3 regions of the Streptomyces sp. NPDC044003 genome follow, and region 1 is predicted to be linked to each of the others. Evidence: riboswitches for the same ligand, from Rfam matches in the RefSeq annotation. Region 1 holds a riboswitch; each other region holds the start of a gene.

What was found. Region 1 has a riboswitch for cyclic di-AMP ahead of AC07AW_RS29715 (M23 family metallopeptidase). Riboswitches for the same ligand answer to the same signal wherever they lie in the genome.
Region 2: it holds a riboswitch for cyclic di-AMP, as region 1 does, so the genes downstream of both, AC07AW_RS15990 (LysM peptidoglycan-binding domain-containing protein) here and AC07AW_RS29715 (M23 family metallopeptidase) in region 1, are expected to answer to the same signal.
Region 3: it holds a riboswitch for cyclic di-AMP, as region 1 does, so the genes downstream of both, AC07AW_RS35090 (M23 family metallopeptidase) here and AC07AW_RS29715 (M23 family metallopeptidase) in region 1, are expected to answer to the same signal.

Annotation. Positions count from the first base shown of each region.
Region 1 is NZ_JBWKFA010000008.1:327,481-332,400, reverse strand. Features, by position in the region: gene AC07AW_RS29725 (M16 family metallopeptidase) at 1-80, shown strand, start outside; gene AC07AW_RS29720 (M16 family metallopeptidase) at 77-1,474, shown strand; cyclic di-AMP (ydaO/yuaA leader) riboswitch at 1,675-1,839, shown strand; gene AC07AW_RS29715 (M23 family metallopeptidase) at 1,852-2,622, shown strand; gene AC07AW_RS29710 (GntR family transcriptional regulator) at 2,814-3,497, shown strand; gene AC07AW_RS29705 (HPr family phosphocarrier protein) at 3,633-3,914, opposite strand; gene AC07AW_RS29700 (bifunctional acetate--CoA ligase family protein/GNAT family N-acetyltransferase) at 4,122-4,920, shown strand, end outside.
Region 2 is NZ_JBWKFA010000003.1:893,964-898,883, reverse strand. Features, by position in the region: gene AC07AW_RS16005 (DeoR/GlpR family DNA-binding transcription regulator) at 1-276, shown strand, start outside; gene AC07AW_RS16000 (phosphocholine-specific phospholipase C) at 443-2,467, shown strand; gene AC07AW_RS15995 (DUF6197 family protein) at 2,626-3,228, opposite strand; cyclic di-AMP (ydaO/yuaA leader) riboswitch at 3,611-3,767, shown strand; gene AC07AW_RS15990 (LysM peptidoglycan-binding domain-containing protein) at 3,773-4,624, shown strand; gene AC07AW_RS15985 (phosphoribosyltransferase family protein) at 4,608-4,920, opposite strand, start outside.
Region 3 is NZ_JBWKFA010000013.1:603-5,522, forward strand. Features, by position in the region: gene AC07AW_RS35085 (aldo/keto reductase) at 1-437, opposite strand, end outside; gene AC07AW_RS35090 (M23 family metallopeptidase) at 482-1,582, opposite strand; cyclic di-AMP (ydaO/yuaA leader) riboswitch at 1,594-1,741, opposite strand; gene AC07AW_RS35095 (PP2C family protein-serine/threonine phosphatase) at 1,943-3,157, opposite strand; gene AC07AW_RS35100 (MFS transporter) at 3,281-4,492, opposite strand; gene AC07AW_RS35105 (PLP-dependent cysteine synthase family protein) at 4,489-4,920, opposite strand, start outside.

The DNA.
Region 1 (4,920 bases):
CGGTGCTCGTCTACGAGCCCCTGGCGACCGAGCAGAGCGACCACGCCGACGGCGATGACGAAGAGGGAGCGGACCAGTGACCGACGCCGCCGTGTCTTTGACGAGCATGGACTTCCACCCGCAGCCCCGGCCGGGCACCGCGAAGCCGTGGGCCTTCCCGGCCCCTGACCGGGGGAAGCTGGACAACGGTCTGACCGTGCTCACCAGCCACCGCCCCGGCCAGCAGGTCGTCGCCGTGGAGATCTTCCTGCCCGCCCCGCTGGACGCCGAGCCCACCGGTCTCGACGGTGTGGCCACCATCATGGCCCGCGCGCTCTCCGAGGGCACCGACGAGCACAGCGCCGAGGAGTTCGCGGCCGAGCTGGAGCGCTGCGGCGCCACGCTCGACGCGCACGCCGACCACCCGGGCGTACGGGTCTCCCTGGAGGTCCCGGTCTCCCGGCTGCCCAAGGCGCTCGGCCTGATCTCCGAGGCCCTGATCGCCCCGGCGTTCCTCGACACCGAGGTCGAGCGGCTGGTGCGCAACCGTCTCGACGAGATCCCGCACGAGACGGCCAACCCGGCCCGCCGCGCCGCCAAGCAGCTCTCCAAGGAGCTGTTCCCGGCCGAGTCCCGGATGTCCCGGCCGCGCCAGGGCACCGAGGAGACCGTCGCCGCGATCGACGCCGCCGCCGTCCGCGCCTTCTTCGAGGCGCACGTGCGGCCCGGCACGGCCACCGCCGTGGTCGTCGGCGACCTGACGGGCGTCGACCTCGACAAGGTCCTCGCCGAGACGCTGGGCGCCTGGACCGGTGAGCCGGCCGAGCCGCTCCCGATGCCGCCGATCACCGCCGACGACAGCGGACGGGTCGTCATCGTGGACCGTCCCGGCGCCGTGCAGACGCAGCTGCTCATCGGCCGGATCGGCCCGGACCGGCACGACCGCGTCTGGCCGGCCCAGGTCCTCGGCACGTACTGCCTCGGCGGCACCCTGACCTCGCGTCTGGACCGGGTCCTGCGCGAGGAGAAGGGCTACACGTACGGCGTGCGGGCCTTCGGTCAGGTGCTCCGCTCGGACGCCGAGGGGAACGGCGCCGCGATGCTCGCCATCAGCGGATCCTTCGACACCCCCAACACCGGCCCGGCACTTGAGGACCTGTGGAAGGTGCTGCGCACGCTCGCAGCCGAGGGCCTCACCGACGCCGAGCGCGAGACGGCCGTGCAGAACCTGGTGGGCGTGGCACCCCTCAAGTACGAGACGGCCGCCTCCGTCGCCGGGACGCTCGCCGACCAGGTGGAGCAGCACCTCCCGGACGACTTCCAGGCCCAGTTGTACGCGCGCCTGGCGGAGACCGGCACGGTCGAGGCGACGGCCGCCGTGGTCAGCGCCTTCCCGGTGGACCGCCTCGTCACCGTCCTCGTCGGCGACGCGGCGCAGATCGCGGAGCCGGTGCGCGCCCTCGGCATCGGTGAAGTGACCGTCGTGACGGGCTGATTCCGGCCCCGAGGCGACAACAGGAGGACCCTGACGACCTAGTTCGTCGGGGTCCTCCGCTTTGTCCGTATTGCAGGTAAGAGTGATCGTTTGCCCTGTGGCATGTCTTACAAAAGGCGTGTCTGGTTGGTGATTGAAAGACGATCCGCATAGCGTCGGTGCGACTGTTCGTCAGTTGCACGTGCCGCATCCGCGGCATCGGACAGTCATCGCCGAGTCCCCGTCAGGCGCGAGCCTGGGGAGCCGGGGACCCACACGTAGTCCCTGGGGTGAATCGGGCGCCTTCGTCTCGACGGAGGGGCTCGTAGGAGACCTTCCTGCTCCGAACCCGTCAGCTAACCCGGTAGGCGAGAAGGAAGGAAAGGATCAGCCTCTACATGGCGTTCACCCGTGCCACCGGGAAGCATCGTGGTCCGAGCCGGATGGCGCGCCGCAGCGTGGGCATCGCCGGCGTCGCGACGCTCGCCACCACCGGCGTCATCGGAACCCTCGCCTCCCCGGCGCTCGCCGCCGACACGGACAACCGCTCCGTCGAGGACACCGGCCTCACCCAGGTGATCACCGAGGACTCCCTCGTCGACCCGATCAACGCCCAGGCCGCCGCCCAGGAGCAGGAGGCCGACGAGGCCATCGCCAAGGCGAAGGCCAAGGCCGAGGCGAAGCGCAAGGCCGAGGCCCGCGCCAAGGAGATCCGCCTGGAGCGCGAGCGCGCCGCCCGCGAGGCCGAGCGTCGCCGCCTGGCCTCCTTCCAGCTCCCCGTCGCCGGCTCGTACGTCTCCACCGGCTACAAGGCCGGCGGCTCGCTCTGGTCCTCCGGCAGCCACTCCGGCATCGACTTCCACGCCGCCTACGGCACCCGGGTCGTCTCCGTCGGCTCCGGCACCGTCGTCGAGGCCGGCTGGGGCGGGGCGTACGGCAACAACATCGTGATCCGGATGAACGACGGCACGTACACCCAGTACGGCCACCTCTCCTCCATCGGGGTCTACGTCGGCCAGACCGTCGAGCCGGGCCAGCAGATAGGCGTCTCGGGCTCGAGCGGCAACTCCACCGGCCCCCACCTCCACTTCGAGGCGCGCACGAGCCCCGAGTACGGCTCGGACATCAACCCTGTCGCGTACCTCCGCGCCCGCGGCGTCCAGGTCTGACCCGGCCTCCGCCGCACACCGCGTCGCAAAAGCCCCGGCTCGTACTGAGCCGGGGCTTTTCGCTGGCCAAAAGATATCCATGGATTCCGCTGGGGCATCGGAAATTCCGGCGCGCTGCAATAGAGTCGCAGATCGGGCGCAGAACAGGCGCCGACGGAATTGACTCGCGCGGACCAAGGCGGAGGTCGGACATGCGCATTCCCGCGCACTCGGTATGCACGGCGATCCGGGACGACATCGTCTCCGGCGTGTTCGAGCGGGGCAGCCGGCTGACCGAGGAGCAGCTCGCCCGCCGGTACGGGGTCTCCCGCGTCCCGGTCCGCGAGGCGCTGCGCACCCTGGAGTCGGAGGGCTTCGTCGTCACCCGCCGCCACGCGGGCGCCCATGTCGCCGAGCCGACCGAGCAGGAGGCGGCCGATCTGCTGGACATGCGGGCGCTGCTCGAACCGCTGGGGGCCGCGCGGGCCGCGCAGCGGCGCACCGAGGCACACCTCAAGGTGCTGCGCGGCCTGGTCAGGCTGGGGCAGGAGCGGGCCAGGCGCGGGCAGGGCGAGGATCTGCGCTCGCTCGGCGGCTGGTTCCACGAGACGCTCGCCCAGGCCTCCGGAAGCCCGGCCCTGACGGCGCTGCTCACCCAGCTGCGGCACAAGATCGCCTGGACGCACGTGGTGGACCAGCCGGCCCAGCCGGTGGAGGCCTGGGCCGAGCACGGCGCGATCGTGGACGCCGTGGCGCGCGGCGACGCCGAGCGGGCGAGGTCGCTGACCGCGCTGCACGCGGAGCGTTCGATGTCGCTGCACCGGCTCAAAACCCCGGAGCGAGGCCGTGTGAGGGTTTCGCAACATGCCGTCAACACGGCGAGTGCCCGGAATTAACGCGCACACCGTATACAAAGAATAGGCATTCGGCCGCGCTTTTTGTGCTGCCCGGAAATAGGCCCGTGCAATGCGAATGGCCGTGGCCGCCGGAATTTCGGCGGCCACGGCCATTCGCCGTGCGGGGGACCGGGATCAGACGGTCTCGGGGAGCTCGTCCAGGCCCTCGGCGACCAGCTTCGCCAGGCGGTCGAGGGCGTCCTCGGCGCCGTCGGCCTCGGAGGCGAGAACGATCTCCTCGCCGCCCTGCGCGCCCAGACCGAGCACCGCGAGCATGGAGGCGGCGTTCACGGGGGTGCCGTCGGACTTGGCGATCGTCACCGGCACGCCGGAAGCCGTGGCGGCACGGACGAAGATGGACGCGGGGCGGGCGTGCAGGCCCTCGGCCCAGCCGACGTTGACGCGGCGCTCAGCCATGGTGTTGCCCTTCAAGTCTCAAGCGGGTTGTCTAGACCAGTCTCTCACGGGTTGCGCGGTGCTCACGCCGACCTTCGGCCCGGGCAGGACCACCCTTCGACCCGGGCCGGACCGTCCGTCGGCCCTCCCCAGCTTGCAGCACCATGCATCCCACGCACCTGCCCCGCGCCCGGTGCCGCTGTCGTGTCGCGGTCGTAGGCTGACCCCATGCAGAGCGCGTCGGAGCAGTCGGAAGCGGCGGAACCACCGGCACCACCGGCGCGGCCGGCCCCACCGGAGCACGCCTACCCCGACCACTGGGAGGCGGACGTGGTGCTCCGCGACGGCGGCACCGCGCGCATCAGGCCCATCACCGCCGACGACGCCGACCGGCTCGTCAGCTTCTACGAGCAGGTCTCCGACGAGTCGAAGTACTACCGCTTCTTCGCGCCCTACCCGCGTCTGTCCGCCAAGGACGTCCACCGCTTCACCCACCACGACTTCGTGGACCGGGTCGGGCTCGCCGCGACCGTCGGCGGCGAGTTCATCGCCACCGTGCGCTACGACCGCATCAACGCCCAGGGCCTGCCCGCATCCGCCCCCGCCGACGAGGCCGAGGTCGCCTTCCTCGTCCAGGACGCCCACCAGGGCAGGGGCGTCGCCTCCGCCCTCCTCGAACACATCGCGGCGGTCGCGCGCGAGCGGGACATCCGGCGCTTCGCCGCCGAGGTGCTCCCCGCCAACACCAAGATGATCAAGGTCTTCACCGACGCGGGCTACACCCAGAAGCGCAGCTTCGAGGACGGCTCCGTCCGGCTCCACCTCGACCTCGAACCGACCGACCGCTCCCTCGCCGTCCAGCGCGCGCGGGAACAGCGCGCCGAGGCGCGCTCCGTGCAGCGCCTCCTCACCCCCGGGTCCGTCGCCGTCGTCGGCGCGGGACGCGCCCCGGGCGGGGTCGGCCGCACCGTCCTGCGCAACCTGCTCGGCGCCGGCTTCACGGGACGGGTGTACGCGGTGAACGCCG
Region 2 (4,920 bases), on a different contig from region 1:
GAGGTCGTGCTCGATGTGGTGGTGCTCGGCGTCGACGGGGTCGACGCCGAACTGGGCGTGATGGCGCACCAGGAGGACGAGGCGAGCATCAGCAGGCTCTTCGCCGAGCGGGCCAGCCGGGTCGTCGTGGTGACCGACTCCTCGAAGATGGGCCGCAGGGCGTTCGCACGGATCTGTGGTCTGGACCGGATCGACCTGCTGGTGACCGACACCGGCATCGCGCAGGAGACGGTCGCCCAGCTCACCGAGGCCGGGGTGAAGGTCCTCACCGTCTGAACCATCTGGCTCATTGGTCTGAAGATGAACCAATCGAGAGGCTCTGCCTCCAAGGCCTCTGTGTATTCATGCAGTAATTACCGCACGGCTGTATACCTTTAAGCTCCCCTCCCTCATCATGTCTCCGACGTGCCGCTGGGGCACACCGTGACAGGAGAGGCGGGGCATGATTCCCATCAGCCGCAGAGGGTTCGTCGGGATCGGCGCGGGGCTCATGGCGGGGGCCGCGCTGCCGCCGGTCCAGGCGTCCGCCGCCGCGAGCGCCGCGACCGGCACCCTCACGGACGTGAAGCACGTGGTGATCCTCATGCAGGAGAACCGCAGCTTCGACCACTACTTCGGCACCCTCAAGGGTGTGCGGGGCTTCGGCGACGGCGCCGCGGGCAACCTGCCCGGCGGCTGGGGCATGTTCAACCAGCCCAACTGGGGCGGCCGCCAGTACCCCTGGAAGCTCAGCGACACGCCGCCCGCCGGCGGCGTCGACGGCGAGACCCTCGCGCAGTGCAACGGCGACCTGCCGCACAGCTGGACCTCGCAGCACGCCGCCTGGAACAAGGGACGCCTCGACAACTGGGTCACGGGCGTGGGCAACACCCGGACGCTCGGCCACCTCGACCGCGGGGACATCCCCTTCCACTACGCGCTCGCCGACAACTACACGATCTGCGACGCGTACTTCTGCTCGACGCTGAGCGCCACGGGCCCCAACCGCACCTTCCTGTGGAGCGGGAAGATCGACGGCTCCAGCAAGGACGGGGGCGACGAGTCGGGCCTCACCTGGGAGTCGTACGCCGAGGCGCTCCAGCGCGCCGGGGTGAGCTGGAAGGTCTACCAGAACGCCCAGGACAACTACGGCGACAACGGCCTCGCGTACTTCAAGAAGTTCACCGACGCGCGGCCCGGGGACCCGCTGTACGACCGGGGCATGGCCTCGGTCCCGAAGGTGACCGGCTCGACCCCGGACGACATCGCCGCGGCGATCCGCGCCGACGTCGTCGCGGGCACCCTGCCGCAGGTGTCCTGGGTCGTCGCGAGCGAGGCCTTCTCCGAGCACCCGTACGCCCCTCCGGGGGACGGCGCCCACTTCGTCGACCTCGTCTACCGCGCGCTGGCGGCGAACGCCGAGGTGTTCGACTCGACGGTGCTGTTCCTCAACTACGACGAGAACGACGGCTTCTTCGACCACGTGCCGCCGCCGGTCGCCCCTCCGGGCACCGCGGGCGAGTACCTGGACGGTGTGCCGATCGGTCTGGGCTTCCGCGTCCCGATGATTGTCATGTCCCCGTGGACCCGGGGCGGCTGGGTGAGCTCGGAGGTCTTCGACCACACCTCGGTGCTGCGCTTCATGGAGACCTGGACGACGGCGCTCGGCACCCCGGCCACCTGCCCCAACATCAGCGCCTGGCGGCGGAAGGTGACGGGCGATCTGACCGGCGTCTTCGACTTCGCCCACCCGGTGTACGGAGTGCCCGCCGGTCTCCCCTCGACGGCGAAGGTCATCGGGCAGGCCACCTGCGGCCCGCTGCCGAATCCGGCGCCCCAGAACAACGCGCTGCCCGCCCAGGAGTCCGGCACCCGTCCGGCGCGCGCTCTGCCCTACCAGGTGAACGGCAACCTCGACCGCTTCGAGTTCGGCGCCGCGGGCAAGATCCTGGCCTGGTTCTCGATGACCAACCAGGGCGCGGAGGCCAAGCGGTCGGCGCACTTCTCGATCCACCCGCACCAGTACCGGGACACGGCCGCCTGGCAGTACACCGTCGACCCCGGCGGCACGGCCACCGACTACTTCAACATCGGACTCGGCTCGGGCTCGGGGAAGTACGACATCTCGATGATGGGCCCCAACCGCTTCCTGCGCCGGTTCATCGGGGACGCGTCCAAGGCGGGCAAGGCCGTCGAGGTGGCCGCCCGGTTCGCGCCCGAAGCCGGGACGGGCAAGACGGCCCTGTGGTTCAAGATGACGAACACCTCGGCCGGTCCCGTCACCTTCACGATCCGCTCGAACGCCTACCGCTCCGACGGCCCGTGGACGTACACGGTGCCGGCGAACTCCAGCCGCGAGGACTTCTTCAACGCGGTGGCGTACAACGGCGGCTGGTACGACTTCACGATCTTCGCCGACATCGACGGCACCTGGTCGCGCCGGTACACCGGGCACATCGAGACCGGCGCCGCGAGCGTCAGCGGCTGATCTCTCCCCGGGATGCGGGCGGCGGCTATATGGTCGCCGCCCGCATCCCGGGCATGGTGTCAGCGGTCGGCGTGCGCGGCGCGAGCGTGGAGTCAGCGGTCGGCGTGCGCGGCGCGAGCGTGGAGTCAGCGGTCGGCGTGCGCGGCGCGAGCGTGGAGTCAGCGGCCGGCGAGCGCGGCCCGGCGGACCGTGGCGTCGAGGAGGGCCACCGCGTCGGCGGCCGTACGGCCGGGGGCCCGGTTCCACGGCCCGATCAGCCCCTGCCATCCGCGCGAGCGCAGCTCGGTCATGATCCAGGCGGCCGCCTCGTTCATGGTGTCCGCGCCGCCGTAGCCCAGCCGGTGGGCGGCGAGCAGAGCGCCGCAGAGACACCGTGCGCCGCGTGCGTCCCGCAGCTTGTACGGGGCGTTCTGCCAGCCCCACTCCGTCAGCACCAGGCGCGCGTAGCCGAGGTGGACCGAGGGGCGCAGCTCGGCCTGACCGATGCGGCGCCAGGCATGCAGCCGGTCCGGGAGGACGGCTCCGAGGCGCCCCGGAAGCCGGCGCTCGACCGGCAGCGTCGGCGGCAGGGCGGCGAGCGCGTCGGCGACGAGCCGGTCCACCGGCACGCTGAGCAGCTCGCGCCAGCCCTCCTCCGCCGGCGGTGACGGCTCCGGGGCGGTCCAGTCGGTGACGATCCGCTGCCAGGTGGCGCTCTCGAAGAGGGCGGCCGCCTCGCGGTCGAGGGTGTCGGGGCTGAGCTGAACAGTGGAAGGCGGCATGGGGGTGGCTCCTGGGTCGACTCCCTCCATCTTTCAAGACGAATGTCGGTTTTGCGACTTTTGCGCGCGCCCGGAGAGTCGCCCGACCGAACACCCCATCGCGGGGATTTCCCCCCTAATTACCCACCCCGGAATTACGCCCCAAATTCGGACATTGCACTCCGGGTGACGCGACTCACTTATACGACCCGGCCGCTCGACGATGCCCTCCCCCACCCCGTACCGGGCAAGGAAGTTCGACACCCCGGGGACTGCATCGATCTTGAATTCCCCGAATTCATTGATCCATTTCCCGGCACCCGGCATCCACTCCTCTTGTTATCCGTCGCATTACTGGCCTACGGTCACCTCCATTCGAGCGGAACGCCCAATCCTGCCGCCGCTCGGTAAACCTCCCTTTTCACCCGACGGCAGGAGCGGGGGACCCACGAATACGCCGGTCCGGAATCCGGAACGGCTCGGGGTGAAGCCGCGTGCGCGCGGCCGGACATCTCCCGTCCGAACCCGACAGCTCACCCCGCAGGCGCCGGAGAGGACACCCGTCATGCCTGCTCACGGTAAGCACCGCCGCCCCCGCCGCGTCCGCGTCCCCCGCGGCCTCGCCCTGGTCGGCACCGGTGGCGCCGCCCTGACCCTGCCCCTCGTCGCCCCGGCCGTCGCCGGCGCGGCACCCGTCTCCGGCGCGCCGCAGATCGCCGCCCAGTCTTTCGCCGCCCCCGCCGCGCCGGTCGCGGCCAAGGCGCCCGCCGCCCCGGCCGCCGCGCACACGTACACCGTCGTGAGCGGCGACTCGCTTTCCCTGATCGCCCACAAGAAGGGAATTCAGGGCGGCTGGAAGAGCCTTTACCGTGCCAACAAGAGCGTCGTGGGTGACAATCCGTCACTCATTCGCCCCGGTCTCGAACTGACGATTCGTCGGGATTCCGCGAAGGCGGCCTCCACGAAGGCGAAGAAGTCCGCCACGACCGAGCGCGCGAGCCGCTCCGAGCACCGGTCGGCCACCCCCGCCGGCGCCTCCGCCGCCGCGGCCGCCCCGGCCGCCGTCAAGGCCGCCCCGGTCGCCGCCACCAACTACGCCGACAACCTCGACGGCTGGATCCGGGAGTCGCTGGCCATCATGGGCCAGCACGGCATCCCCGGTACCTACGACGGGATCCTCCGCAACGTCATGCGCGAGTCCTCCGGCAACCCCCAGGCCATCAACCTCTGGGACTCCAACGCCGCCGCCGGCACCCCGTCGAAGGGCCTGCTCCAGGTCATCGAGCCGACCTTCCTCGCCTACCACGTGCCCGGCACGTCCATGGACCTGTTCGACCCGGTCGCCAACATCACCGCCGCCTGCAACTACGCGGCCGACCGCTACGGCTCCATCGACAACGTCAACTCGGCGTACTGACCGCCTGCCGCCGGAAGTGCTCCTGGAACCAGGAGGTGGCGAGGTCCGCCACCTCCTCCAGGGCACCCGGCTCCTCGAAGAGGTGACCGGCGCCGCCCACGACGGAGAGCCGGTTCTCACAGCGCAGCAGGGCCAGCGCCCGCCGGTTGAGGTCCAGGACCAGCGCGTCCGCGCCGCCCACCACCAGGAGCGTCGGGGCGCGCACCCGGGCCAGGTGCTCGGCGGCGAGGTCCGGCCGCCCGCCGCGTGAGACGACGGCGCTCACCGGGGACGCGGGATCTCCCGCCGCCCACAGC
Region 3 (4,920 bases), on a different contig from region 1:
TCCTTCACCAGCTGGTCGAGGGCGGTGACGATCTCCTCGACCGGGACGGACTCGTCGTCGAAGTGCGTGTAGTACAGGTCGATGTGATCGGTGCCGAGGCGGCGCAGGGACTCCTCCGCGCCCGCCTTGATGGTGGTGGCGGAGAGGCCCTTGAAGTGGGGGTGGGCGCCGACCTTGGTGGCGACGACGATGTCGGAGCGGTTGCCCCGGGAGGCGAGCCAGCGGCCGATGACGGTCTCGGACTCGCCGCCCTCGTTGCCCTCGGCCCACGCGGAGTAGACGTCGGCGGAGTCGACGAAATTGCCGCCTGCGGCGGCGTAGGCGTCGAGGACGGCGAAGGACTCGGCCTCGTCGGCGGTCCAGCCGAAGACGTTGCCGCCCAGGGCCACGGGGAAGACGTGCAGGTCGGAGCTGCCCAGCGTGCGGAGAGAAGTCATGCGTCGATCAACCGCTTCCGCCGCCGGGCCTATTCCGGGTCGTCTCAGAGACTCAGGCCCTTGGAGCGGAGCCAGGCCGCCGGGTCGATGCCGTCGCCGCCGGCGGTGTGGACCTCCATGTGGAGGTGGGCGCCGGTGACGTTGCCGGTGGCGCCGACGCGGCCGATGGTCTCGCCGGTGCTCACGGTCTGGCCGGCGCTGACCAGCATGGAGGAGAGGTGGCAGTACCAGACCTCGGTGCCGTCCTCCAGCTCCAGAACGATCCGGTAGCCGTAGGAGCCGGACCAGCCCGCCGACTTGACGGTGGCGCCGTGGACCGCCTTGAGCGGGGTGCCCGTGGGGGCGGCGAAGTCGAGACCGGTGTGGTAGCCGGAGGACCACATCGAGCCGGCCTGCATGTAGGTGGCGGTGAGGGTGTACGAGGACACCGGCAGCGAGTAGCTGGCGGCGAGCTGGGCGAGGCGCTCGGCCTCGGCCGCCGCTTCCGCCTTCGCCTTGGCCTCCGCTTCGGCCTTCGCCTTGGCTTCCGCCTCGGCCTTCGCCTGCGCCTCGGCGGCCGCCTTCTCCGCCGCGTCCGCCTTCGCCTGCGCCTCGGCGGCGGCCTTCTCGGCGGCCGCCTTCTCCACGGCGGCGAGCTCGGCGGCGTCGGCGGAGGCCTGCTGCTGCTCGGCCTGCTGGAGGATGCGGGCGCGCAGGGCCTCGCCCGCGGCGGGGGCGGCGGCCTGCTCGGTGCGCTCGTCGGCCGCGGTGGTGTAGGTGGCGTCGGTGAGCGGGTTCGGGTTGGCGAGGGCCGCGGTGACCGGCGCGCTGTCCTCCTCGGGGAGGAGGTCGCCGACGCCGGGGAGGTCGTGGGCGTCCGGCAGGTTCAGGTCGGGGAGGTCCGGCAGCGAAATGGCCACCGGGGGCTTCTCCTGCGCGGTGGCGAGGCCGCCCGCGCCGACGGCCGCGATCACGCCGACGCCGAGGACGGTGGAGGAGCGGGCGAAGTTGGAGCGCTGCTTGACGACCCGGTGCCGGCCGCCGGAGCGGCTCTCGGCGCGGAGGGAGCCCTCGGTGGGGTTCCACTCGGTGTCCGGGGCGGCGGGACCCGCACCGCCACCGAAGGCATCGAAGGGGGCTTCGGGTGCGGGGGTGTTGGACGCCACGGGGGCGCGCTCCTTTCCTTCCGTCTCGCCTACCGGGTTAGCTGACGGGTTCGGAGCAGGAAGGTCTCCTACGGGCACGCTCGCACGAGTGCGAAGGGGCCCGATTCACCCCAAGTGGTGGTTCCCCGGTTCCTTTTCAGGATTCGGCGCGTGCGCACGGTGCCGCCTCTTGCGACGGCTGGGACGACCGCACTGCGTTATCGAACGTTAATAGACAGGGGGTCCCGATTCCAAGCCGTTCCCCTTGATCATTCATTGAATTGAGAGGTAATGACCCGACTTGACCCCCCTTCAGAGCGAGCCCGTCAAACACTCGCGATCTGACGTTAAGTCAATTGTTATCGCAGTGACACCCCTCGACTACGCCCGGTGACCGGACTCGCCCGGCGGCACCACCGGCATCGTCCGGCGCCGCTCGGGCTGCCCCGTCGCCGGGCGGCTCACCGCGAGCAGCGCCATGTCGTCGGTCGACCCGCCGCCCGTGTGGAGCCGTACGTCGTCCACGAGCGCGTCGAGCAGCTCCTCGGGCCCCGGAAAGATCCGCCCGGCGAGCCGCGCCGCCGGATCGTAGAAGACGCCCTGCGCGTTCCGCGCCTCCGAGAGGCCGTCCGTGTAGAAGAGCAGCGTCGCGCCCGGCGGGAACAGTCGCGCCTCGGCCCGGTCCGGCCACGCCGCCAGGTCGCCCATGCCGAGCGGCAGCGCCGCCTCGCCCGGCTCCAGCGAGTCGAGGCGCCCGTCCGCGTGCAGCATCAGCGGCGGCGGGTGCCCGCGGTTGACGACCCGTACGAAACCGTCGAAGGTCCCGCTCCCGTCGGCGCGCGGGATCTCGGCGAGCACCGCCGTGGTGAACCCCTCGAAGGCGTCGAGCCCGTGCCGGCGGGTGCCCTCCCGGGCCAGCGCCCGTTCGAGGCGCTGCGCCACGCCCTCCAGGTTCCGCTCCTGCTCCGCCGCCTCCCGGAAGGCCCCGATGACGACGGCGACGGCCTCCACCGCGTCCATCCCCTTGCCCCGGACGTCCCCGACCACGAGCCGCACCCCGTGCGGGGTGTCCTGGACGGCGAACAGGTCCCCGCCGATGAACGCGTCGGCCTGCGCCGCCTCGTACCGCGCGGCGCACTGCAGCCCGCCGATCCGCTCGGCGGGCATCGGCAGCACCGCCTTCTGCGCGGTCTCCGCGATGACCCGCGCCGAGGCGAGCCGCTCGCCGCTGCGGCGCACGACCCGGTTGATGAGGAGCGCGAGCGCGGAGACGGTGACGACGGTCAGGGTCTCGGTGAGGGCGGGGATCTCGTCGACGGTGCCGTTGTAGACGTGCAGCCCGATCGAGGCGAGGACGGCGGCGATCCCGGTGAGCAGGGTGGTCAGCAGGGAGAAGAGGGGCGCGGCGATCAGCGGGGCGGCGGAGAAGAGCGGCGCCGCCGTGTACTCGGGCGGTGTCGCCAGGTCGAAGACGACACCGCCCAGGATGACCAGCGGGGGCAGCGCACGGATGAACCGCCGGGCACCGCGGTACGCGGGGCGGCCGCTCTCACCGCCCCGCCGCCCTCCGCCCGCCGCTCCTAGGGGGTGCCCCACCTGTGCTCTCCTGCCCGGTCCGACCGGCCGCGGTCCGCACCGCGCCCTCCCAGGGTGGCCGCCGCCGGACGGGGCGGCGACTCCCACGGGGCCGAGTGGGCGTACACCCCCCTTGGACGGTCCCTAGGGGGCCCCGCCCTCCGCGAGCCGTCCGCCCCGGGCGAGCAGCGCCATCGCCGCCGCGCACACCAGGCCCACCGCGCACAGCACCAGCCACGGCGCCGCCGACCAGCCGGTGACGTCGAGGAGCGCGCCCGTCCCCAGGTTCCCGAGGGTGATCCCGATCCCGCACACGGTGTTGTAGAGCCCGTAGTGGGTGGCCACCCAGCGCCCCCGGGACAGCGCGACCACGGTGTCCATCTCGTACGGGTAGAGCACCGCGTTCGCGACGGCCAGGACCGCCGCGCACGACAGCAGCCCCACCAGACCGCGCCCCAGGACGGCCGGGACCAGGAACGCCCCGCCCATCAGGGCGAGACCGAGGACGAGACACCGCTCCCGGCTGAGGCGGCGCCGGCACCAGGCCGTGATCCGCAGCTGTCCGGCGAGCGCGACGAGCGCCGAGACGGCGAACAGCGCCGTCGTCGCTCCCGTACCGCCCGCCGCGAGCGGCAGCGCCAGATAGACCTGGAAGGACAGCACGTACGAGCCGGTCATGGCGAGCGAGAACAGCCAGAAGGTCCGGTGGGCGAGGACCGTACGGAACTGCCCCCGCTGCTCCTGCGGCGCTTCGGAGACCCGTACGGGCAGATGCCGGAGCTGTACGAGGGTCAGGCCGGCGAACAGCACAGCCGCGACCACGCACGTCAGCCGGAACGACACCCCCGTCAGGGCCACCCCGACGAGCGGCCCGAGCAGGATGCCCGCCTGGTAGTAGGTGTTGAACAGCGCGAAGGCCTCCACCCGGCGCTCCTCCCCCGCCTCCGCCGCGAGACAGGCCCGCACGGCGGGGTTGAACAGCGCCCCCGCGAGGCCGGTCGCGAGCGAGGCGGCGATCAGCATCGGCAGCGACTGCGCGAAGGCGAGCGCCCCGAAGCCGACCGTCCGCAGCGCGCAGCCGGCCACGATGAGCGGCTTGAAGCCGAGCCGGTCGGCGAGCGCCCCGCCGACCAGGAACATGCCCTGCTGGGAGAGGTTCCGGGCGCCGAGGACGAGCCCGACGGCCCAGGCGGCCATGCCGAGCCCGTCCGCGAGGTGCGCGGCCAGGTACGGCATGAGCATGTAGAAGCCGAGGTTGATGGTGAGCTGGTTGAGGAAGAGCAGCCGGACGGCCGGATCGAAGGTGCGGCTCTGCTTCCAGATGCCCCCCTTGGAGGGCGCGGTCGCGAGGGTCACTTGGCGCGCTCCAGGACCCGCCGGGTCCAGCCGCTGACGGACGTGTCGGAGACGTACGCGGCGGGGTCCTCCCGTACGGGCCCGTCGAGCAGCCCGTGCGCCGCGCAGAACTCGTCGTTGAAGACGGTGTCGAAGTACCGCTGCGGCCCGTCGGGGAAGACGGCCGCGATCCGGGTCCCGCGCGGCCGGGTGCGGGCCAGCCAGCCGGCGACGAGCGCGACCGCGCCGACGCTCCAGCCGCCGGTCGCGAAGTGCCGCGAGGCCAGTCGGCGGGCCGCCCGGACCGCCTCCGCGGGGCCCACCCAGTGGACCTCGTCGAAGGCCCCGTGGTCCACGTTCCCCGGGTGGATGGAGGAGCCGAGGCCGCGCATCAGCCGTTCACCGGCCGGCAGGCCGAAGACGGTGGAGTTCACGGAGTCCACGCCGAC